Regions from separate parts of the Kluyvera sp. CRP genome, predicted to be linked through region 3. Evidence: predicted binding sites of a transcription regulator. Region 3 holds the regulator's gene; each other region holds the start of a gene.
What was found. Region 3 encodes PhoB, which activates phosphate uptake and scavenging genes when phosphate is short. Its sites were predicted from a motif close to CTGTCATAAAACTGNCNNAT; they were not measured.
Positions count from the first base shown of each region.

Region 1: pstS (phosphate ABC transporter substrate-binding protein PstS) is a predicted target of PhoB. The motif match lies at 3,159-3,178, and genes of this name have one in related genera.
Region 2: uvrB (excinuclease ABC subunit UvrB) is a predicted target of PhoB. The motif match lies at 6,760-6,779, and genes of this name have one in related genera.

Region 1 is NZ_CP082841.1:1,121,930-1,130,022, forward strand. Features, by position in the region: gene K7B04_RS05190 (fimbria/pilus outer membrane usher protein) at 1-2,013, shown strand, start outside; gene K7B04_RS05195 (fimbrial protein) at 2,014-3,087, shown strand; gene pstS (phosphate ABC transporter substrate-binding protein PstS) at 3,254-4,294, shown strand; gene pstC (phosphate ABC transporter permease PstC) at 4,367-5,326, shown strand; gene pstA (phosphate ABC transporter permease PstA) at 5,326-6,216, shown strand; gene pstB (phosphate ABC transporter ATP-binding protein PstB) at 6,268-7,041, shown strand; gene phoU (phosphate signaling complex protein PhoU) at 7,056-7,781, shown strand; gene K7B04_RS05225 (alpha/beta hydrolase-fold protein) at 7,966-8,093, shown strand, end outside.
Region 2 is NZ_CP082841.1:2,710,463-2,718,555, reverse strand. Features, by position in the region: gene yvcK (uridine diphosphate-N-acetylglucosamine-binding protein YvcK) at 1-727, shown strand, start outside; gene eptA (phosphoethanolamine transferase EptA) at 786-2,417, shown strand; gene pmrA (two-component system response regulator PmrA) at 2,428-3,099, shown strand; gene pmrB (two-component system sensor histidine kinase PmrB) at 3,103-4,182, shown strand; gene uvrB (excinuclease ABC subunit UvrB) at 4,502-6,526, opposite strand; gene bioD (dethiobiotin synthase) at 7,165-7,842, opposite strand; gene bioC (malonyl-ACP O-methyltransferase BioC) at 7,835-8,093, opposite strand, start outside.
Region 3 is NZ_CP082841.1:2,336,198-2,344,290, reverse strand. Features, by position in the region: gene proY (proline-specific permease ProY) at 1-1,230, opposite strand, end outside; gene brnQ (branched-chain amino acid transporter carrier protein BrnQ) at 1,358-2,677, opposite strand; gene phoR (phosphate regulon sensor histidine kinase PhoR) at 3,087-4,382, opposite strand; gene phoB (phosphate response regulator transcription factor PhoB) at 4,404-5,093, opposite strand; gene sbcD (exonuclease subunit SbcD) at 5,285-6,487, shown strand; gene sbcC (exonuclease subunit SbcC) at 6,484-8,093, shown strand, end outside.

The DNA of each region.
Region 1 (8,093 bases), 1.2 Mb from region 3:
ACCATGGAGTCGAATTACGACTCCGAAGAGGATGATACTTATTATCTGAACTTGCGTAACGGAATTAACCTGGGCGCCTGGCGGTTGCGTAACTACAGCACGCTGAGCGCGACGGGCAGCAATACGGAATACCATTCAATTAGTAGTTACGTCCAGCGGGATATTGCCGCGCTGCGCAGCCAGATTATGGTCGGCGACACCTGGACAGCGAGTGATGTGTTTGACGGCACCCAGATCCGTGGTGTCAGGTTATACACCGATGACGATATGTTACCGTCGAGTCAGAATGGTTTTGCGCCAGTGGTGCGCGGGGTGGCGAAAAGTAATGCCACCGTGATTATCCGACAGAATAAATATGTCATTTATCAATCGGCAGTGCCGCAGGGCGCTTTCGAAATCACCGATCTGAACACTACCAGCGGCGGCGGCGACCTCGATGTGACCATCAAAGAAGAGGATGGTAGCGAGCAGCACTTTATCCAGCCATATGCATCACTGGCGGTTCTCAAACGTGAAGGCCAGACTGACTTTGATATCAGCGTGGGGGAAATGCGCGATGAAAGCGGATTTACTCCCAATGTTATTCAGGCGCAGGTGCTGCGTGGTTTGCCGTGGGGCCTCACACTCTATGGTGGGACGCAGATAGCGAATGACTATGCCTCCGCAGCGTTCGGCATGGGTAAAGATATGGGATCGTTTGGCGCCGTATCCGTTGATATGACTCATGCGCGCTCGCACTTTGATGATGGCGATGATGAAAGCGGCCAGTCATACCGTTTTCTGTATTCCAAACGTTTTGATGATACCGACACGAATTTCCGTCTGGTGGGGTATCGCTATTCAACAGAAGGCTACTACACCCTCGATGAATGGGTGTCTCGACAGGATAATAGTTCTGATTTCTGGGTGACCGGTAACCGACGAAGCCGTGTAGAAGGGACCTGGACGCAGTCGTTTGGTCGCGGCTGGGGGAATATTTATCTGACGGTCAGTCGCCAGGAATACTGGCAGACCGATGAAGTTGAACGCCTGGTTCAACTGGGTTACAGCAATAACTGGCGACAGATATCCTGGAATGTGTCGTGGAACTACACCGATTCCATCAACCGTTATTATGGCAATGACCATTATGACGATGATGATAACAACGACGACAACAATCATGAACAGGTCTTCATGTTATCGGTGTCTATTCCGCTCTCCGGCTGGATGGAAAATAGCTACGTCAACTACTCGATGACGCAGAACAACCATAACGACAGCACGATGCAGGCTGGCGTCGGCGGTACGTTACTGGAAGGGAACAACCTCTCTTATAACGTACAGGAATCATGGATGAGTACGCCGGAAGATACCTACAGTGGTAATGCCAGTATGGGATATGACGGTACTTATGGTTCGGTAAACGGCGGCTACGCCTGGAGCCGTGATTCGCAGCGCCTGAATTATGGCGCGCGTGGCGGTATTTTGGTTCATGGCGACGGCGTAACCTTCTCTCAGGAGTTGGGGGAAACGGTCGCGCTGGTGGAAGCGCCGGGTGCAGATGGGCTATCGGTTGAAAATGCGACCGGGGTCTCTACCGACTGGCGTGGGTATACGGTGAAAACGCAGCTCAACCCTTACGATGAAAACCGTGTGGCGATTGACAGTAATTATTTTGCCAAAGCCAATATTGAGCTGGATAACACCGTGGTGAACCTGGTCCCAACGCGCGGCGCGGTAGTGAAAGCGGCGTTTGTGACGCATGTTGGTTATCGTGTGCTGTTTAATGTGACTCAGGCAAATGGCAAGCCTGCGCCATTTGGCGCAATGGCGTCGGCGGAGCTCGATTCGGGAACGGTGACCGGCATCGTTGGCGATAATGGCGAACTCTATTTGTCGGGGATGCCGGAGTCGGGGGCGTTTACGCTGACCTGGGGAAATAATGTCGCAGAAAAATGTACCGCTAAATATTCATTGAACAATAAGCCACAGAATGCCGAGTTAATGCAGCTTGGTGTGGAGTGCCATTAAATGGAATTAATGATGAAAAAAGTAATGTTCCTGGGATTGTTGAGCGCCGGAGTCATCGCTTCTATACCGGCATGGGCTGCTAACAGTGGGATGTGCACTGCCACCAATGGCGCTCACCACAGTGTGCTGCCATTTTATGGTAAAACGATAACAGCAATACAAAATAGGGCAGGAACAACAGTTAACTATGAAACCTCTAACTCGGACAGATATCCGGGTAAGTGTGAATGCCGAACCGGAACAACAGGCTCACTGAGTAATCTTTATTATACAGCACAGATGAGTTCGGCATTAACGGCTACCGCAAAGCGGTCTGGTGTGAGCTATTACAACCTTGATGAATATCTTGATGTAGGGTTATCTATTGAAATTTATGGGCGTGGATTTGTTAATGCTCCCTTTACCGATCAACCGAATTCTCCACCGGAAGATTATAAATGCAATACATTAGCCGGCGGCATAACCTTTGATAGTGGCACCAAAGCAACGATCTATTTTTACATCAACGAACCTTTCATCGGTACGATCACTATTCCACAAACGCTGATTGCCCGTTTGTACGGTACCGTAAGTTCCACTGTAGCCATTGACGAGTCACAACCCCTGGCGGATGTGTATATTGCTGGTGATATTACTGCGCCCCAGGAATGTACCATTAATGGTGGCCAGGTGATTGAAGTTGATTTTAGTAAAATCCCTGCCTCTGCATTTTCCTCTACGCCAGGGGCGGCGTTGACGGATCGGAAAGTACCGATATCGGTTTCTGTCTCCTGTACGGGGATGTCTTCCGGGCAGGATGTGGAAGTTTCATTACATGCCACACAGGTGGGATCGTTGCCAACCGTCATTGAGACGACGAATGCCGATGTCGGTATCAAAGTTTACGATGAATATAATAAAGAAGTGGATGTGAACGGTGGGCGGATGGAAACCGACATGGGAACCCGCTCTCGTCTGGGCGTGGAGAATGGCGAGTTTAATTTTTTCGCCGCGCCTGCCAGTGCGACGGGAACCCGCCCGCAGCCAGGTACATTTAGCGCAAACGCTACGATTACTATGGAAATCAAGAACTAAACCCCTCACGGCCGCCTTCGCGGCCGCTCAAATTTCACTTCTGTTACATCTGATTTTTCTGTGTCATCAAACTGTCATAAACCTTACATATAACTGTCACCTGATTGTCCTATTTTGCTCCTCGTAGCCACTAAACAATCATTTACGGATTCTTGCAGGAGACATTATGAAAGTTATGCGTACCACTGTCGCAACTGTTGTCGCCGCGACCTTATCGATGAGCGCTTTCTCTGCATTTGCAGCGGCAAGTCTGACAGGCGCGGGTGCAACTTTCCCTGCGCCGGTGTATGCCAAATGGGCGGATACCTACAACAAAGAAACCGGTAATAAAGTCAATTACCAGGGTATCGGCTCCTCCGGTGGCGTAAAACAAATTACCGCTAACACCGTCGATTTCGGCGCATCCGATGCACCGCTGTCTGACGAAAAACTGGCTCAGGAAGGCCTGTTCCAGTTCCCGACTGTCATCGGCGGTGTGGTGCTGGCCGTTAACATTCCTGGCCTGAAATCCGGCGAGCTGGTGCTTGACGGTAAAACGCTGGGCGACATCTACCTGGGCAAAATCAAGAAGTGGGATGACGAAGCCATCACCAAACTGAACCCAGGCGTTAAGCTACCTTCTCAGAACATCGCCGTTGTGCGTCGTGCTGACGGTTCCGGTACCTCCTTCGTGTTCACCAGCTACCTGGCGAAAGTGAACGAAGAGTGGAAATCGAAAATTGGTGCGGGCTCTACCGTAAACTGGCCGACCGGCCTGGGCGGTAAAGGCAACGACGGTATCGCGGCGTTCGTACAGCGTCTGCCAGGCTCTATCGGCTACGTTGAATACGCTTACGCTAAGCAGAACAACCTGGCTTACACCAAACTGGTTTCTGCCGACGGCAAACCGGTTAGCCCAACCGAAGACAACTTCGCTAACGCCGCTAAGGGCGTTGACTGGAGCAAATCTTTCGCGCAGGACCTGACTAACCAGAAGGGTGACAACGCGTGGCCGATTACCTCCACCACCTTTATCCTGGTGCACAAAGAGCAGAAGAAACCTGAGCAGGGCGCTGAAGTGCTGAAGTTCTTTGACTGGGCATACAAAAACGGCGGCAAGCAGGCGAACGAGCTTGATTATGCTTCTCTGCCGGAAAGCGTGGTTGAGCAGGTTCGTGCTGCATGGAAGACCAACGTAAAAGACAGCAGCGGTAAAGCGCTGTACTGATGACGGTCGCCCGGCGGGAACGCCGGGCAGCTGTAAATGTCGTGGCGGATTTTAAACTGGAAAGAGTGATTTATGGCTGCAACTAAGCCTGCTTTTAACCCACCGGGTAAAAAGGGTGACATGATATTCAGCGCGCTGGTAAGACTGGCTGCGCTGATTGTGCTATTGATGTTGGGCGGGATTATCGTCTCTCTCGTTATCTCCTCGTGGCCCAGTATGGAGAAGTTCGGCTTCGCCTTCCTGTGGACCAAAGAGTGGGATGCGCCTAACGACATTTACGGCGCGCTGGTACCGATTTACGGTACGCTCGTGACCTCCGTTATCGCCCTGCTGATCGCCGTTCCGGTGAGTTTCGGCATCGCTCTCTTCCTGACCGAACTGGCGCCAAACTGGCTTAAACGCCCATTAGGTATCGCGATTGAACTGCTGGCGGCCATTCCCAGTATCGTTTACGGCATGTGGGGCCTGTTTATCTTCGCGCCGCTGTTCGCGACCTACTTCCAGGAGCCGGTCGGCAATATCCTTTCTAACATCCCGTTTGTCGGCGCGCTGTTCTCCGGCCCGGCCTTTGGTATCGGTATCCTGGCGGCGGGGGTTATCCTCGCCATCATGATCATCCCCTATATCTCCGCCGTAATGCGTGATGTATTCGAACAAACTCCGGTGATGATGAAAGAGTCGGCCTACGGCATTGGCTGCACCACCTGGGAAGTTATCTGGCGTATCGTTCTGCCGTTCACCAAAAATGGCGTGATCGGCGGCGTGATGCTCGGCCTGGGCCGCGCGCTGGGTGAAACCATGGCGGTCACCTTTATCATCGGCAACACCTACCAGCTCGACAGCGCGTCTCTGTATATGCCGGGTAACAGCATTACCTCCGCGCTGGCGAATGAATTCGCCGAAGCGGAATCCGGCCTGCATGTCTCTGCGCTGATGGAACTGGGTCTGATCCTGTTTGCGATTACCTTTATCGTGCTGGCGGCATCGAAGTTCATGATTATGCGTCTGGCGAAGAATGAGGGGGCACGCTAATGGCAACGCTGGAAATGCAAAACACCGCTGCGCTGGCTGAGTCCCGTCGCAAAATGCAGGCCAGACGCCGCATGAAGAACCGTATCGCGCTGACGCTGTCGATGGCGACCATGATCTTCGGCCTGTTCTGGCTGGTGTGGATCCTGATGGCGACCATCACTCGTGGTATAGACGGGATGTCCCTGGCGCTGTTTACCGAAATGACGCCACCGCCAAATACCGCAGGCGGCGGTCTGGCGAATGCCCTGGCGGGCAGCGGCCTGCTGATTCTGTGGGCGACCGTGTTTGGTACGCCGCTGGGCATTATGGCGGGTATTTACCTGGCCGAGTATGGCCGTAAATCCTGGCTCGCCGAAGTCATTCGCTTTATTAACGACATTCTGCTTTCCGCACCGTCGATCGTCGTGGGCCTGTTCGTCTACACCATCGTCGTGGCGCAAATGCAGCACTTCTCCGGTTGGGCGGGCGTGATTGCGCTGGCGCTGCTGCAGGTACCGATCGTTATTCGTACCACTGAAAACATGCTCAAGCTGGTGCCGGATAGCCTGCGTGAAGCCGCTTATGCGCTGGGTACGCCGAAGTGGAAGATGATCTCCGCGATTACGCTGAAAGCCTCTATCTCCGGAATTATGACCGGTATCCTGCTGGCTATTGCGCGTATCGCCGGTGAAACGGCGCCGCTGCTGTTCACCGCGCTCTCGAACCAGTTCTGGAGCACCGACATGATGCAGCCTATCGCCAACCTGCCGGTGACCATCTTTAAATTTGCGATGAGCCCGTTTGCGGAGTGGCAGCAACTGGCCTGGGCCGGGGTGCTGATTATCACGCTGTGCGTATTGCTGCTGAACATTCTGGCGCGCGTTATTTTCGCGAAGAAGAAACACGGTTAATTTTTTACGGCGCGGCCAACGACGGCGGCGCTGGATGAGGAAGAGATTGAGATGAGTATGGTTAACACAACACCGGGTAAAATTTCAGTTCGTGACCTGAACTTCTACTACGGCAAATTCCATGCCCTGAAGAACATCAACCTGGATATCGCCAAAAACCAGGTGACGGCGTTTATCGGCCCGTCGGGCTGTGGTAAATCAACGCTGCTGCGTACCTTCAACAAGATGTTTGAGCTGTACCCGGAGCAGCGGGCGGAAGGCGAAATCCTGCTGGATGGCGACAATATTCTCACCAACACCCAGGATATCGCGCTGCTGCGCGCCAAGGTTGGGATGGTGTTCCAGAAGCCGACGCCGTTCCCGATGTCTATCTACGACAACATTGCTTTTGGCGTGCGTCTGTTTGAAAAACTGTCGCGTACCGACATGGATGAACGCGTGCAGTGGGCCTTGACCAAGGCCGCATTATGGAATGAAACGAAAGATAAACTGCACCAGAGCGGGTACTCTCTCTCTGGTGGTCAGCAGCAGCGTCTGTGCATCGCGCGCGGTATCGCGATTCGCCCGGAAGTGCTTCTGTTGGATGAGCCGTGTTCAGCCCTTGACCCGATCTCCACCGGGCGTATCGAAGAGCTGATCACCGAGCTGAAAGAGGATTACACCGTCGTTATCGTTACCCACAACATGCAGCAGGCTGCACGTTGTTCCGACCACACGGCGTTTATGTACCTGGGCGAGTTGATTGAGTTCAGCAACACGGACGATCTGTTCACCAAGCCCGCGAAGAAACAAACAGAAGATTACATCACCGGTCGTTACGGTTGATTCAGGAGCGCGTTGTGGACAATCTGAACCTTAATAAACATATTTCCGGCCAGTTCAACGCAGAACTGGAGAGCATTCGTACCCAGGTGATGACCATGGGCGGCATGGTTGAGCAGCAGCTTTCTGATGCCATTACCGCGATGCACAACCAGGATAGCGAGTTGGCGAAGCGCGTCATTGAAGGCGATAAGAACGTCAACATGATGGAAGTGGCGATCGACGAAGCCTGCGTGCGCATCATCGCCAAGCGTCAGCCAACTGCGAGCGACCTGCGTCTGGTGATGGCGATTATCAAAACTATCGCCGAGCTGGAACGTATTGGCGACGTGGCGGATAAAATTTGCCGCACTGCGCTGGAGAAATTCTCCCAGCAGCACCAGCCGCTGCTGGTCAGCCTGGAGTCGCTGGGCCGTCACACCGTGCAGATGCTGCACGACGTGCTGGATGCGTTCGCGCGCATGGATCTCGACGAAGCGGTGCGTATTTACCGTGAAGACAAGAAAGTTGACCAGGAATATGAAGGCATCGTGCGTCAGCTGATGACCTACATGATGGAAGACTCGCGCACCATTCCAAGCGTGCTGACCGCGCTGTTCTGCGCGCGCTCTATCGAGCGTATCGGCGACCGCTGCCAGAATATCTGCGAATACATCTTCTACTTCGTGAAGGGGCAAGATTTCCGTCACGTGGGCGGCGATGAGCTGGATAAGCTGCTGGCGGGGAAAGACCCGAAAGAGTAATCGCTGAATTCAGCGCCGCAAAACCTGTCGTCTTCGCTGAAGCGGCAGGTTTTTGCTTTCTGGCTTTAGCTCTTAGCGCTATTGCCCGTAAAACTGGCGGAATATCACACCGCGCGTTTCCCTATCCCGGTTACCCTGAGCGTTCTGCTTCAAACATGGATAAGGAAATAACGTGAAACGACAACTGAGTTGTGCAGCTTTTCTCATCTCCAGCGTGCTGGGATGCGCCTCTTTATCTGCAGTGGCCGCGCCGTTACCCGCTACGCCGAGCCAGGCGATTCCCGTCAGCCAATACATCACACAGGTTAATGC
Region 2 (8,093 bases), 370 kb from region 3:
TCTTAATCAATTAATCACCGAACCCAGCGTAGCGTCGACAATGTTTGAGTATCGTTTTGGCGGCAACGGTGAACTTTCCGGGCATAACCTTGGAAACTTGATGTTAAAGGCGTTAGATCACCTGAGCGTACGCCCTTTAGAGGCGATCAATTTAATCAGAAACCTACTAAAAGTTGAGGCGTCTTTAATCCCGATGTCCGAACAGCCGGTCGATTTGATGGCAATCGATAGCGAGGGGCATGAAATCTACGGCGAAGTGAATATCGATCAGCTGACGCTGCCGCCGCAGGAGCTGATGCTGACCCCGTCAGTGTCCGCTACCCGCGAAGCAGTACAGGCCATCGCCGAAGCCGATTTAATTCTCATCGGGCCCGGTAGTTTCTACACCAGTCTGCTGCCAATCCTGCTGCTACCGGATATCGCTCAGGCCATGCGCCGCACGCCTGCGCCGATGGTCTACATCGAAAACCTGGGTCGCGAGCACAGCCCTGCGGGCAATCTGACGCTTGCTGACCGCCTTCACCTGCTGGAGCACTATATTGGCAAGCCGGTGATTGATGCCGTGATTGTAGGTCCGAAAGCAGACATCAGTGGCACAGAGGGCAAAGTGGTTATCCAACAGCCGCTGGAGGCTAGCGACATACCCTACCGCCACGATCGCACCCTGTTACGTGCGGCGCTGGAAGAGGCGCTTCAGGCCTTTGGCCGCGCTTCCTTAAAATCTTAAGGTTGTCTTAAAATAGATCGGGCAGCATAACGAGCATCAATCTTCATAGGTTACCGTTATGCTTCGCCTGTTACGTAAACGTCCCGTTGTCAGCCGTCTGACCTACATTATTCTGTTCGCGCTCTATATTGCTCTGGCGCTGAACGTCGTTTTTTATCGTCAGGCATTTAGCCTGCTGCCGGTAGACAGCCTGCACAATACCCTCGTCTTCCTGACCATGCCGGTAGTCGCTTTTGCGGTGATGGCAATTTGTCTGGCGATTGCGTCGGTTATTCGACTTGAGAAGCTCCTCGTCACGCTGTTTATTCTGCTCAGCGCCAGCGCGCAGTATTTTATGAAGAATTACGGTGTGATTATTGACCGTTCAATGATCACCAATATCTTCGATACCACACCCGCCGAGAGCTACGCGCTGCTCTCTGGTCAAATGATTGTCGTGCTGGGTTTAACCGCTCTGCTGTTTATTGCCCTGGCGTGGTGGATTAAAATTAAACCGGCGGCAAATCTGTGGCGCGGCGCGTTAATGCGTGTCGGTACCGTCCTGGTTTCAGCACTGTTAATCGTACTGGTCGCGGGCCTGTTTTATAAAGATTACGCCTCGCTGTTTCGCAATAATAAAGAGCTGGTGAAATCGTTGAACCCATCAAACAGTATTGTGGCGCTCAACTCCTGGTATTTTCACCACAAGATGGATAATTTGCCGCTGGTAAAAATTGGTGAAGACGCGCAGCAAAAAGCCATCATGAAAAACGGACCGCGTAAGAACCTGACCATTATTGTTCTCGGAGAGACCTCGCGCGCCGCAAACTTCTCGCTGGGCGGTTACGATCGCGACACCAACCCACTGTTAGCGAAAGATAACGTGGTCTATTTCCCGAAAACGACCTCTTGCGGTACAGCAACGGCGGTTTCTGTTCCCTGTATGTTCTCCAATATGCCGCGAGCTCGCTATGATGAGTCTTTAGCCCATCATCAGGAAGGCCTGCTCGATATTATTCAGCGCGCGGGAATTCAGGTGCTGTGGAACGACAACGACGGTGGTTGTAAAGGCGCCTGTGACCGCGTACCGCATCAGGATATGACGGCGATGAAGTTACCGGGACAGTGCATTGACGGCGAATGCTATGACGACGTGCTGTTCCACGATTTAGAAAAAACCATCGACAGCATGCAGGGTGACGGCGTGATTGTGCTGCACACCATCGGCAGCCACGGCCCGACCTATTACAACCGTTACCCACCGCAGTTCCGTCGTTTTACGCCAACCTGCGACACCAGCGAAATTCAGTCTTGTTCTCAGGAACAGCTGAAAAATACCTACGACAACACCATTCTGTACATCGATTATATTGTCGATAAAGCGATTAAACTGCTGCAATCAAAGCAGGATAAATTTACCACCAGCCTGGTTTATCTTTCCGACCACGGAGAGTCGTTAGGTGAAAATGGCGTTTATCTGCACGGCTTACCGTATTCTATTGCGCCAGAAACGCAAAAACATGTGCCGATGCTGTTATGGTTATCTGACGATTATCAAAAACGCTATGGCGTGAACTACGATTGCCTGCAAAAACAGGCCAAAGAAAATGACTATTCTCAGGATAATCTGTTCTCTACCGTACTGGGTATGACTGGCGTAGAGACAAAGGAATATCATGCAGCGGATGATATATTAGCGACCTGCAAATAGAGGCGAACAGATGAAAATATTAGTCGTTGAAGATGACACGCTGTTACTGCAGGGGCTGATTCTGGCCATGCAGAGTGAAGGATACGCCTGCGACGGTGTTGCCACCGCGCAGCAAGCGGCGCTGAGTCTTGCGAATGGCCACTATAGCCTGGTGGTGCTGGATCTTGGCCTGCCGGATGAAGACGGGCTGCATTTCCTGCATCGTATGCGTCAGGAAAAAATGAGCACTCCGGTGCTGATTCTGACGGCCCGCGATACCCTGGAAGACCGGGTCAGCGGCCTGGATACCGGTGCCGACGACTATCTGATCAAACCCTTTGCGCTCGAAGAGCTCAATGCCCGCATTCGTGCGCTGCTGCGCCGTAATCTCAATCAGGGCGATAACGAGGTGACGGTCGAAAATCTGCGCCTTAACGTCACTCGCCGCCAGGTATGGCTAGACGGCGAACTGCTGGAGCTGACGCCTAAAGAGTACGCCCTACTTTCCCGCCTGATGCTCAAGGCTGGCAGCCCGGTGCACCGCGAGATTCTCTACAACGATATCTACAACTGGGATAATGAACCGGCAACCAACACGCTGGAGGTGCATATCCACAACCTGCGTGACAAAGTGGGTAAGGCCCGTATTCGCACCGTGCGCGGCTTTGGCTACCAGCTGGTTAATTCCAGCCCAACGGAGTAACCCATGGCATTATTCTCCGTTCGCCAATGGCCAATGCGCCACCAGTTGCTGCTGGCGATTGGCCTGATTCTGATCGTATTCCAGCTTATCAGCGTGTTCTGGCTGTGGCATGAGAGCAAAGAGCAAATCGAGCTGGAAGTGGCGATGCTGCTCAACAACCACAACAACGTGAAACATATCCGCCACGAAGTTCGTGAAGCGATTGCCAGCCTGCTGGTGCCAAGCGTGGTGATCATCGGACTAGCGCTGTTTTTGTGTCTACAGGCGGTCAAACGTATCACCCGCCCTCTGGCTGACCTACAGCAAGAGCTGGATCGCCGTACCCCGGGGAATTTACAGCCCATTTACCTACAGCAAACCACCGTTGAGGTTGAAGCGGTCACCAAAGCCATCAACCAACTGGTGGAAAACCTGACCCAAACGCTCGACCGGGAACGCCTGTTCACCGCTGACGTGGCCCATGAGCTACGTACTCCGCTGGCGGGGTTAAAGCTGCATCTGGAGCTGCTGGAGAAAACGCAGAAACTGAGCCTTGCCCCGCTGATTCAGCGTTTGGATCAGATGACTGAAAGCGTTGCGCAACTGCTACTGCTGGCGCGGGTCGGCCAGTCCTTTTCAGCGGGAAGCTATCAGCAGGTGAATTTGCTGAGTGATGTGCTGGAACCGCTTAAGGACGAGCTGGAAACGATGCTGGAGGTGCGAGCGCAGAAGTTAGTCATTGCCGAGCCGACACCCACGGTAACCGTTGCCGGTGATGCGACGCTGCTGCGCCTGATGGTTCGTAACCTGGTAGAGAATGCACATCGCTACAGCCCAAAATCAACCACCATTACGCTGTCGCTGGCCGCAGACAGCAAACCAATGTTGATTGTGGAAGATGAAGGGCCAGGAATTGATGAATCGAAGGTAGGCGAGCTGAGCCAGGCTTTTGTGCGCATGGACAGCCGCTATGGCGGCATTGGCCTCGGGCTTAGCATCGTGACGCGCATCGCCCAGCTGCATGAAGCGGCGTTCTTCCTGCAAAACCGCGAAAACACAACCGGGACGCGGGCATGGGTAGAGTTTTTGCCGACAAAGCGCTAAGAGAAGTCAGTAGCTCAACAGCCAGTGGCTCAGGAAACCGGCAACGATGGCAACGGAGACGAGTAAGGTAAATAACTGCTGGAAATTCAGATTCGACATGACGCTACCCCTAATGATTTTAAGGATAGTATCAGCAGAATAGATTAAGTGAACATTAAGGCGGATAGCGGGATCGTGATGGCCGCCGCAACTCAGATAAATAGAGCCTGGTACACCCCCCCATAAGCCGGATAAAGCGTTTGCGCCGCCATCCGGCAAATGAGCCGAACGGCCTGATGGCGCTACGCTTATCAGGCCGACTCGATATTTTCGCTGCGGATCACGACGCTGCGATAAACAGTTCACGCAGTTGATGCAAACGGTCGCGAATTTCTGCCGCTTCTTCAAACTCGAGGTTCTGAGCGTGTTTCAGCATCTGCGCCTCCAGCGTTTGAATCTGCTGCTGGAGCGCTTTCGGCGTCAGCGCTTTCACGTCTGGCTCAACGATTGGCGAGGCAGAACGAGACTTGCCGCGCCCCTTCGCTTTCGTTTTCGCCAGCCCCTCGCCCATCGCCAGAATATCGACAACGTCTTTCACCAGCCCCTGAGGCACGATGCCATGCTCTTCATTGTAGCGTTCCTGCTTCTCGCGACGGCGTTCCGTTTCGCCAATCGCCTTCGCCATTGATGGGGTAATCTTGTCGCCGTAGAGAATGGCCTTACCGTTGATATTACGCGCGGCACGGCCAATGGTCTGAATCAGCGAACGTTCCGAACGCAGGAAGCCCTCTTTGTCGGCATCGAGAATCGCCACCAGCGAGACTTCCGGCATATCCAGGCCTTCACGCAGCAGGTTGATACCCACCAGCACGTCAAACTCGCCCAGACGTAAATCCCGAATGATCTCCATACGTTCAACGGTGTCGATATCAGAGTGCAGGTAGCGTACGCGCTCACCGTGTTCTTCGAGATATTCCGTCAGGTCTTCCGCCATGCGTTTGGTCAGGGTTGTCACCAGCACGCGTTCGTTGATAACCGAGCGCTTGCGAATTTCTGACAGCAGATCATCCACCTGAGTCGCCACCGGGCGTACCTCAATCAACGGATCAAGCAGGCCGGTTGGACGCACCACCTGGTCGATAACTTCGCCGCCGGATTTCTCCAGTTCATAGTTACCCGGCGTTGCCGAAACATAGATGGTTTGCGGCGCCAGCGCTTCAAATTCTTCGAACTTCAACGGGCGGTTGTCGAGCGCCGACGGCAGACGGAAGCCGTACTCGACCAGTGTCTCTTTGCGCGCCCGGTCGCCGCGGTACATGCCGCCAATTTGCGGAATGGTGACGTGCGATTCATCAATCACCAGCAGGCCGTCAGCCGGCAGATAATCGAACAACGTCGGCGGTGGCTCGCCCGGCCCGCGCCCGGACAGGAAGCGTGAGTAGTTTTCAATGCCCGAGCAGTAGCCAAGCTCGTTCATCATTTCAAGATCGAACTGAGTACGCTGGCTCAGACGCTGCTCTTCGAGGAGCTTGTTATTTTCCAGCAGCACCTTGCGGCGCTCTGCCAGCTCAACCTTGATATCTTCCATCGCCTGGACAATGCGCTCACGCGGCGTGACGTAGTGCGATTTCGGGTAGATGGTGAAGCGCTGAATGGTCGACTCGACGTGCCCGGTTAGCGGATCGAACAGCGAGAGGCGCTCGACCTCTTCATCAAACAGCTCAACGCGCAGCGCCAGATCGTCAGACTCTGCCGGGAAGATATCAATCACCTCGCCGCGTACGCGGAAGGTCGCGCGCTGGAACGCCTGATCGTTGCGGGTGTACTGTAGCTCAGCCAGGCGGCGCAGAATTGAACGCTGGTCGATAATCATGCCGACCGTCAGGTGCAGCATCATTTTCAAATAGAGATCGGGATCGCCCAGGCCGTAAATCGCCGACACCGAGGCCACCACCACGACATCGCGGCGCTCAAGCAGTGCTTTGGTGGCGGACAGACGCATCTGCTCAATGTGTTCGTTCACCGAGGCGTCTTTTTCGATAAAGGTGTCGGAGCTGGGAACGTAGGCTTCTGGCTGGTAGTAATCGTAGTAGGAGACAAAATACTCCACCGCGTTTTCCGGGAAGAATGCCTTCATTTCGCCATAGAGCTGCGCGGCCAGCGTTTTGTTCGGCGCCAGCACCATCGTCGGACGCTGGAGATCGGCAATGACGTTGGCCACAGTAAAGGTTTTCCCCGACCCGGTAACGCCCAGCAGCGTCTGGTGCGCGAGACCGTCCTCCAGCCCCTCTTTCAGACGTGAGATGGCTACCGGCTGGTCGCCGGAAGGGCTGAACGCGGAATGTAATTTAAAGGGTTTACTCATGGGCAACGCTACCTGATAACGGATGGGTCGGGCTGGAGATTAATTCTACTCGCCGCCTGCCAAATTGCCAATAAAAAATACTGGATATAAAAACAGTAATCTATTATCGTATTTTGAGCAAAACAGGTTGCGGCATGCGTCACAGGCGAAAATTTATCCTCTGACAACTTAAAACACCAGTTGAACCGGGTTATCCCCAGAACTTTTTCTCTTTTAACATTTGTCAATATCGGTCATGAAAGTTTTATGGCAATCCGCAGCACTTTTTATTACGCCATTGCTTTTATTTATCTTGTTGATTATTAATAAAAAGATAGAAAAGCCGCCTTTCGCATCAATTCAGGCGCAGGCCGCATGTTCTCTCGTTTACCGCTAGTTTTCTAACTCTAATACACAGGGTTATCCACAGGAATAGTGGATAACTGCCGCTAGCCCCTATCCCTCGCCACCCGGCGGTTTGCGCAACTTCCTGTCAACGTGAAATCAAAAAAATATTTTCTCGCCAATTTTGATATGTATCAGCGAAAAGGCGCACGTGTTTTATCCATAACGGCGTGCTTTTTCCTTACGTTTTCTGCGGGTTATCGCTTACGAATGAAGATAACCCGCGAGAGAAAAATCAGAATAAAAAAAGGGGTTTATAACAGACTCAAATCGAGATAGCCGCCAAGAGGTCGATCGTCGACCGACTCGCCAAGCCACGGAATTTCGCCCAGCAGGGGGGCAGGCAGCATTCTCTGGAGGGTACTCAGATACTCGGCATGGCGGCGCCCCGGCGGTACGACGTCATTGGCAATCCAGCCAGCCAGCCGCAGCCCGGCCTGCTGTACTGCCTGAGCGGTTAGCACGGCATGATTGATGCAACCCAGCTTCACCCCCACCACCAGAATAACCGGCAGTTGCTCGTCGCGAACCCAGTCGGCGAGCGTCAGCGTGGGCGAGAGCGGCGTAAACCAGCCGCCAGCGCCTTCCACCAGCACCCAGTCGGCCTGCGCTTCTAAAGCACGCAAACCCGCCGATAGCACGCCAGCCTCAATAGGCCGCTGCTCATCGGCGCTCACAATATGCGGTGACGTGGGTTCCGCAAAGGTATACGGGTTCACCTCTTCATAACGCAGTGGCAGCGCGCTGTTACGCTGGAGCGCCAGCGCGTCGCTGTTGCGCAACCCCTCATCGGTCATTTCGCTGCCCGATGCTACCGGCTTATAGCCCACGGCGCGACGGCCCAGCAGGCGTGCGGCCTGCAATAGTGCGGTGCTGGCAACGGTTTTCCCGACTTCCGTATCGGTTCCGGTTACATAAAAACGTTCAGTCACGTGTGATGATTCCTGTGAAAAGATGGTAGGTCAGCGGGCAAATCCCCTCCTGCCTCGGCCAGGCCAGCTGTAGCTGCTGGAGCCTGCCGCGGGTGAGCGGCTGGCGGCTGCGCCCCTGGTGCAGGTGTGTTGCGCCAATCCCCTTTAACGAGCGCATCGCGCTCAGCGCATCGGGAAAAGAAAGGGTGATGGTGGTCGCCATCCCATGGCCAGAATAGGCCGCCAGCGCCTCGCGCAGCGTCGCTTCAGGC
Region 3 (8,093 bases):
GAACACCAGCCCCACAATCGTGGTGGCGACGCCGCCCGGCACCTTAAACTTCAGCGCTTTGACTTCATCTGCCGACAGACGGCGACGGAACGCCACCTGCGACAGCAGAATCATAATCCACACCCACACGGTGGCGAAGGTGGCCAGCGACGCGATCACCAGGAAGACGTTTTCCGGCATGATGTAGTTCAGGTACACCGCAAACAGCAGCGCGATGGTCATCACCATCACCGTCACCCACGGAATACCGCGGCGCGAGGTTTTCGCAAACACTTTCGGCGCGCTGCCCTGCTCGGCCATGCCGTGCAGCATACGGCCTACGCCGAACACGTCGGAGTTAATCGCCGACAGCGACGCCGTCAGCACCACGAAGTTAAGAATACTGGCCGCGAAGGTAATCCCCATATGCTGGAAAGTCAGCACAAACGGGCTACCATCAGTACCCACCTGGTTCCACGGGTAGATAGACATAATCACGAACAGCGTACCCACGTAGAACACCAGAATACGCATCGGCACGGAGTTGATGGCGCGCGGAATGGATTTCTCCGGGTCTTTCGCTTCCCCGGCGGTAATCCCGATAATTTCGATACCGCCGTAGGCGAACATCACCATCTGCAATGACATCACCATGCCGAGCCAACCGTTGCTGAAGAAGCCGCCGTTGCTCCACAGGTTATGAATACCCGTAGGCTGCCCACCGTTGCCGATGCCCCAGATAATGATGCCAAAACCGGCCACAATCATGATGATAATAGTGGCGACCTTGAAGAAGGAGAACCAGAACTCCAGCTCGCCAAATACCTTCACGCTCATCAGGTTAATGGCGCAGATAATCAGCACCACGCTGAGCACCCAGATCCAGTGCGGCACCGCCGGGAACCAGACGCCCATATAAATGCCGAACGCGGTGACGTCGGCAATGGCGACAATCAAAATCTCAAAGCAGTAGGTCCAGCCGGTAATATAGCCCGCCAGTGGGCCGAGGTTTTCCTGCGCATAGCGGGAAAACGAGCTGGCCGACGGGTTATGCACCGACATCTCGCCCAGTGCACGCATAATGATATAAGCGGCCACGCCGCCGATAATATAGGCCAGCAGCACGCTTGGCCCGGCCATCTTGATGGCGTCGGCGGAGCCGTAAAACAGCCCCGTACCAATTGCCGATCCGAGGGCCATAAAGCGAATGTGTCGGGTGCTTAACCCGCGCTTCAGCTTGTTGTTTTCCATCGTTTCCAGTGCCATGTCATACCCATCATCCCCGCGTCACCGCGAACGACTTAGGTGAAAGTACCCAAAATAAAAAACCACGGAACATCACGTTCCGTGGTTAAAACACCTGACTCTGCGACGCGAATTAATGCGCGCTTGATGTCACCTGACGACCCGCCATACGGTCCCAGACAATCGCCAGAACCGCCATAACGACCGTCGGCATCAGCCATGCCAGACCTTGCTCGGCCAGCGGCAGACGAGCGGCCCACCCCGGCAGCACGTCTGCGAACGCAGAGGCTTTAATCCCGTCAAGGATACCAAAAACAAGGCTGATGAACATCGGTGGTGCAATAACGCGGCCCGAATTATGCCACCAATTACGCGTAAAGCTGAGTACTACAAGTGCGATACACGGTGGATAGATGGCCGTCAGCACCGGAATCGAAATCTGAATCAGATGGCTCAGCCCCAGATTTGATACCGCCATTGAGAACAAACCAAGGATAAACACCAGCGTACGGTAGGAGAACGGCAGGTACTGAGCGAAGAACTCGGCACAAGCGCAGGTCAGGCCAACCGCGGTCACCAGACAGGCGATGAAGATCAGCGCCGCCAGCAGGAAGCTCCCGGCACCACCGAAAGTGTGCTGAACGTAAGCATGCAGGATGGCCGCGCCGTTGGCGTTCTGATCGACCAGAATCGCGCTGTCAGAACCCAGGCGGAACAGCGCCAGATACAGCAGCGTCAAGCCGACGCCGGCCATCAGGCCAGCCCAGATAGTGTAGCGAGTCAGTAAACGCGCTTCCGTCACACCGCGAGAACGCGCGGCATTGACGATAACAATCCCGAAGACCATCGCGCCAAGCGTATCCATGGTCAGGTAACCGTTAACGAAACCATTAGAAAACGCGGCGGTTTCATAGGCATCCAACGCATGGCTGATCGGGCCTGCGGGCCAGATAACCGCAGCAACGGCCAGCACAATCAGCGCCAGAATTTTCAGCGGCGCCAGGAAGTTGCCGACGGTATCGAGCAGCTTGCCCGGATACAGCGAGACCAGAATCACCAGCGCAAAATAGATAAGGCTATAGATAAACAGCGGCAGCTCACCGCTACCGGTCAGCGGCGCAATACCAATTTCAAACGAGACGGTCGCGGTACGCGGCGTAGCAAACAGCGGCCCAACCGCCAGGTAGCAGACGGTGGCAAGCAGCACGCCCGCCACTTTGCCGATTGGCGTGCTCAGGCTATCAACGCCGCCGCCCACTTTTGCGAGCGCGACCACGGTAAGCACCGGAAGACCCACAGCAGTAATCAGAAAGCCAATCGCCGCGGTCCAGACGTGAGGACCGGCCTGCAGACCAACCATAGGAGGAAAAATGATGTTACCTGCGCCAACAAACAACGCAAAGGTCATAAAGCCCAGAGCGATGATGTCACGCGATTTTAATTGATGGGTCATATGTAACTACTGCCTGTGGATGTGGTGTTGTAAAACAAATTTATCGCAATGGATTCAGCGGAATGATACAGAGCAAACCAACGATAAACTCAGAGGGATATGCTCCCTTCGCGGAGTAAATAAGAATAGTTTTTTGATTTACCGCGTATAAACAGTCTGTTTACGACCGTATGGGGGCCAATTTAAACGCTTATAACGTTTTAAAGCAACACGGGATCGCAAAACCAGATGATTATATTGATACTCAATTAATAGCCAGACTTATTAACTGGATTTAAGAAAAACATCCGGCTAATCATGCGAACAAAAAACAACCAGACGTTCGTTAATCAGGCAGCGTTTCCTTGACTGCAAAGCAAACAGACCAGCCGGGGCTGGTCTGTGGAAAGTTAAGATGACAAGCTGGCGATCAGTCGCTGTTTTTGGCAATTAAACGTTCCGGCAGCAGGAAGCTAAAGCACGATCCCTTGCCGACTTCACTGCTAATCTCCAGGCGACTGTCGTGGTGGCTGACGGCATGTTTCACAATCGCTAACCCCAGCCCACTGCCGCCGGTCTGCCTGGAGCGCGCTTTATCCACGCGATAAAAGCGTTCGGTCAGCCTTGGCAGATGCTCTGGCGCGATACCTGGCCCGTTATCTTCGACGCTAAACAGCGCCCCGTGCGGCGCTCGCTGCCAGCGCACCGTAATCAACGTGCCTTCCGGCGTATGATTGACGGCGTTATAGACCAGATTCGACATCGCGCTACGCAGTTGATCCTCATTGCCCAGCACCTTCAGCGTTTCATCCACTTCAAAGCGGAACTGATGCTTCTGCTGGCTCAGCGTCTGCGCTTCACGCTCGACCACCCGCAGCATCATCGGTACGTCGATTTTTTCATTCAGCGCGAGCGTCGGCGAGGCTTCAATCTTCGACAGCGTTAACAGCTGCCTGACCAACCCTTCCATGCGCTGGGTCTGCTCGCGCATGGTGTGCAGCGCTTTTTCACGCACTTTCCCTTCCAGCACCTGCTCGTGCATCATCTCCAGATAACCTTGCAGCACGGTGAGCGGCGTACGTAACTCGTGGCTAACGTTGGCGAAGAAATTCCGCCGTGCCCCTTCCAACTGGTGCATCTGCGTCACGTCGCGCGCCACCATCAGCAGCTGACGGTCGGTATACGGCATAATGCGGATTTCCAGATGGCGACCGTTATTCAGCACCAGATGCAGCGGCTTGAGAAAATCGCGCTTTTTGAGGTGTTGGGTAAATTCGGGGTAACGCAGCAGGTTGAGGATGTTCTGCCCGCTATCGTCGGGCCAGCGAAGCCCCAGCAGCTGCTGGGCGAGGCCATTACACCAGAAGATCGCCCCTTCTTCCGTGGTCAACACCACGGCGTCTGGCAGCGACTCGGCGCCGCTACGAAATCGTTTAATCAGATTTCCCAGCTCGCGGCGACGTTTTTTATTACGCAACTGCATCTGGTTAAGCCCGTACAGCAGCGGCTCCCAGCTGCCGCGACCCGGCGGCGGCGTCATACTTCTATCGACCCACAGCCACCACGACAAACGCAACAGATTCCAGAAATGCCAGATCAGCAGGCCGGTCACTGCCGCCAGTAAAAACCACGGCAGATAACCAAAAATCAGTCCCAGTACGACAGCCGGGAGACAACATAATAGCAGCTCCAGGGCCAGCCTTTTCCATGACAGCCGTTCCAGCACGCGTCACTCTCCTGTCAAAAATTAGAATCGGGCAGAGAAACGATAGCCCGTACCGCGAACGGTTTGCACCATACGATCGTGGCCGCTGTGCTCCAGCGCCTTACGCAAACGACGAATATGAACGTCGACGGTGCGGTCTTCCACATACACGTTAGTGCCCCAGACGTGGTTCAGCAGCTGTTCTCGGCTGTACACGCGCTCCGGGTGAGTCATAAAGAAGTGTAATAGCTTAAATTCAGTCGGCCCCATATCGAGGGGATTTTCACCTGTCATCACGCGATGGGAAGTGGGGTCGAGGCTCAGGCCCTGCATCTCGATCACCTCTTCCACCGCCATCGGGGAAATACGCCGCATCACGGCTTTAATGCGCGCGACCAGCTCTTTCGGCGAGAATGGCTTAGTAATGTAATCATCCGCGCCCGTCTCCAGGCCGCGCACTCGATCTTCCTCTTCACCGCGGGCGGTTAGCATCACCACCGGAATATCGCGGGTTAAGGCTTCACGTTTGATATGCTTAATAAATTGCAGCCCCGAACCGCCCGGTAACATCCAGTCGAGCAGAATAAGGTCGGGCCAGGGTTCATTCAGTTTACTCACTGCGGTATCGTAATCTTCCGCTTCTACCGGCTGAAAACCGTTTTGTTCCAGCACGAAACAAACCATTTCGCGGATTGGCGCTTCATCTTCAACGACCAGAATACGTCTTGCCATTATTTGCCCTGTTTTTAGACATCAGTATTATATACGGCGTCATTATGCGTCAGATTTATGACAGTTTTATGATAAACATGACCGTTTGATGATCGCGCTTAACCGTTTATGACACGCGCCATACGCGCTCATCGACCCCAGCGTAGGTGAATGTTTATAATCAACTTTACGTCACTTCTTACGGAATCGCTATGCGCATTATCCATACCTCGGACTGGCACCTCGGCCAGAACTTCTACAGCAAGAGCCGCGCGGCCGAACACGATGCCTTTCTGCGCTGGCTGCTGACCACCGCCGAGGCGGAGCGCGTAGACGCGATTATCGTCGCGGGCGACATCTTCGATACCGGTTCGCCGCCAAGCTATGCGCGCGAGCTGTATAACCGGTTTGTGGTCAATCTTCAGCAAACGGGCTGCCATCTGGTAGTGCTGGCGGGCAACCATGACTCGGTGGCGACACTTAACGAATCGCGCGATATTCTGTCATTCCTCAACACCACGGTGATTGCCAACGCCGGCCACGCGCCGTTTATTCTGAATCAGCGCGACGGCACGCCCGGCGCAGTGTTCTGCCCGGTGCCGTTTCTGCGTCCGCGCGACATCATCACCAGCCAGGCGGGGCTTTCTGGCAATGAAAAAGTACGTCAGGTACTGGAAAGCATCACTGATTACTATCAGCAGCAGTATCAACAGGCTTGCGAGCTACGCGACAACCTGACGCTGCCGATTATCGCCAGCGGCCATCTGACCACCGTCGGCGCCAGCAAAAGCGACGCGGTGCGCGATATCTATATTGGCACGCTGGATGCTTTCCCGGCGCAGAATTTCCCGCCAGCCGATTACATCGCGCTGGGGCATATTCACCGGGCGCAGAAAATCGGCGGCAGCGAGCATATCCGCTACAGCGGCTCGCCTCTCCCGTTAAGCTTTGACGAAACCGGCAAAGCGAAAAGCGTGAATCTGGTGACCTTTAGCGACGGCAAGCTGGCGGAAGTGACCCCGCTAACCGTCCCCATCACGCAAGCGCTGGCGGTGATCAAGGGCGATTTCGACAGCATCAGCGCCCAGCTCGCGGCGTGGGAGAAAACCGATACCGAGGCCACCACGTGGCTCGATATCGAAATCACCAGCGACGAATATCTGCATGACATTCAACGTAAAATCCAGGCCATCACCGACGATCTACCGGTCGAGGTCCTGCTGGTGCGCCGCAGCCGCGAGCAGCGCCAGCGCATTCTGGAAAGTCAGACGCGTGAAACCCTAAGCGAGCTGAGTATTGAAGAGGTGTTCCAACGCCGCCTGGCGCTGGAAACGCTTGAGGAACCGCAGCAGCAACGCCTGCAAACGCTGTTTAACGAAACGCTAAACAGCCTTGGCGAGGAACAACAACCATGAAAATTCTCAGCCTGCGCCTGAAAAACCTCAACTCGCTCAAAGGCGAGTGGAAAATCGACTTCACCCAGGAGCCTTTCGCCAGCAACGGCCTGTTTGCCATCACCGGCCCCACCGGCGCGGGCAAAACCACCCTGCTCGACGCCATCTGTCTGGCGCTGTACCACGAGACGCCGCGCCTCAATACCGTTTCGCAGTCACAAAATGACCTGATGACCCGCGACACCGCCGAGTGTCTGGCGGAAGTCGAGTTTGAGGTACAGGGGGTTGCCTATCGCGCCTTCTGGAGCCAGAACCGCGCGCGCAACCAGCCGGATGGTAATTTACAGGCGCCGCGCGTCGAACTGGCACGCTGCGCCGACGGGCAAATTCTGGCGGATAAGGTCAAAGACAAGCTGGAGATGACCGCGTCGCTGAGCGGGCTGGACTATGGCCGCTTTACCCGCTCGATGTTGCTTTCACAGGGCCAGTTTGCCGCCTTCCTCAACGCCAAACCGAAAGAGCGCGCCGAGCTGCTGGAAGAGTTGACCGGCACCGAAATCTACGGCCAGATTTCCGCGCAGGTGTTTGAAAAACATAAGCAGGCGCGTAACGACCTCGATAAGCTTCAGGCCCAGGCTAGCGGTGTGGTACTGCTGAGCGAAGAGCAGCAACAGTCCCTACAACAAAGTTTGCAGGCGCTTACTTCCGATGAAAAGCAGTGGCAACAACAGCAGGCGATCGCCCTCACACATCAGCAATGGCTGTCACGCCGAACGGAGCTGGAACAAAACGAGCAGAAAACCCAGCTGGCGTTGAAAGAAGCCCAGCAGGCGCTGGAAGCGGCGCAGCCGCAGCTTGCCGTACTGAGCCGCGCGCAGCCCGCTGAAGCGCTGCGCCCGCACTGGTCACAGATGCAGGAACAGGCCGCCACGGTGGCCAAAACCCGTGCGCAGGTTCTGCAAGTGAATACTCGCTTACAGGCAGCCCGTACCCAACGAGATCGCATTCGTTACAGCGCGGAACGCCAGCACGCCACGCTCACGCAATCGCTGCAACAACAGCAACAATGGCTGCAGGCGCATGAACATATTCAGCGCTGGCAAGGCGAGCTAACCGGCTGGCGCAGCGCGTTTGCTCAGCAGACGCGGGAACGTGCGCAGCAACAAACGCAGGAACAGCGCCGGAACGCGCTGGCGGCACAGCTCAGCCAGCTACCGCCTTCCACGCTAACGCTCACCCAGGAAGAGGTCGCCGCCCGAATTGCCGAACACGCGGCGTCGCGCCCGCAGCGCCAGCAGCTCAGCAGCCTGCACGCACGGTTTATCCCGCTACACGCCCGCCGACAGCAACTGATGGATGCTCAGCTGCAGCGCCAGCAGCAGTTGGAGAAAATCACCGCCGAACTGACCCCGCTGCGTCTGGTCTATAAAGAGAAAAAACAGCAGTTGGCCGACGTTAAGGCCATTTGCGATTTGGAAGACACCATCGTTAAGCTGGAAGCCGAGCGCGCGCGTCTCCAGCCGGGCGCGCCGTGTCCGCTGTGCGGTTCCACCAGCCATCCGGCGCTGGCCGAATATCAGGCTTTAAAACCGGACGCCAACAAAGCACGTCGCGATGCGCTGGAAAA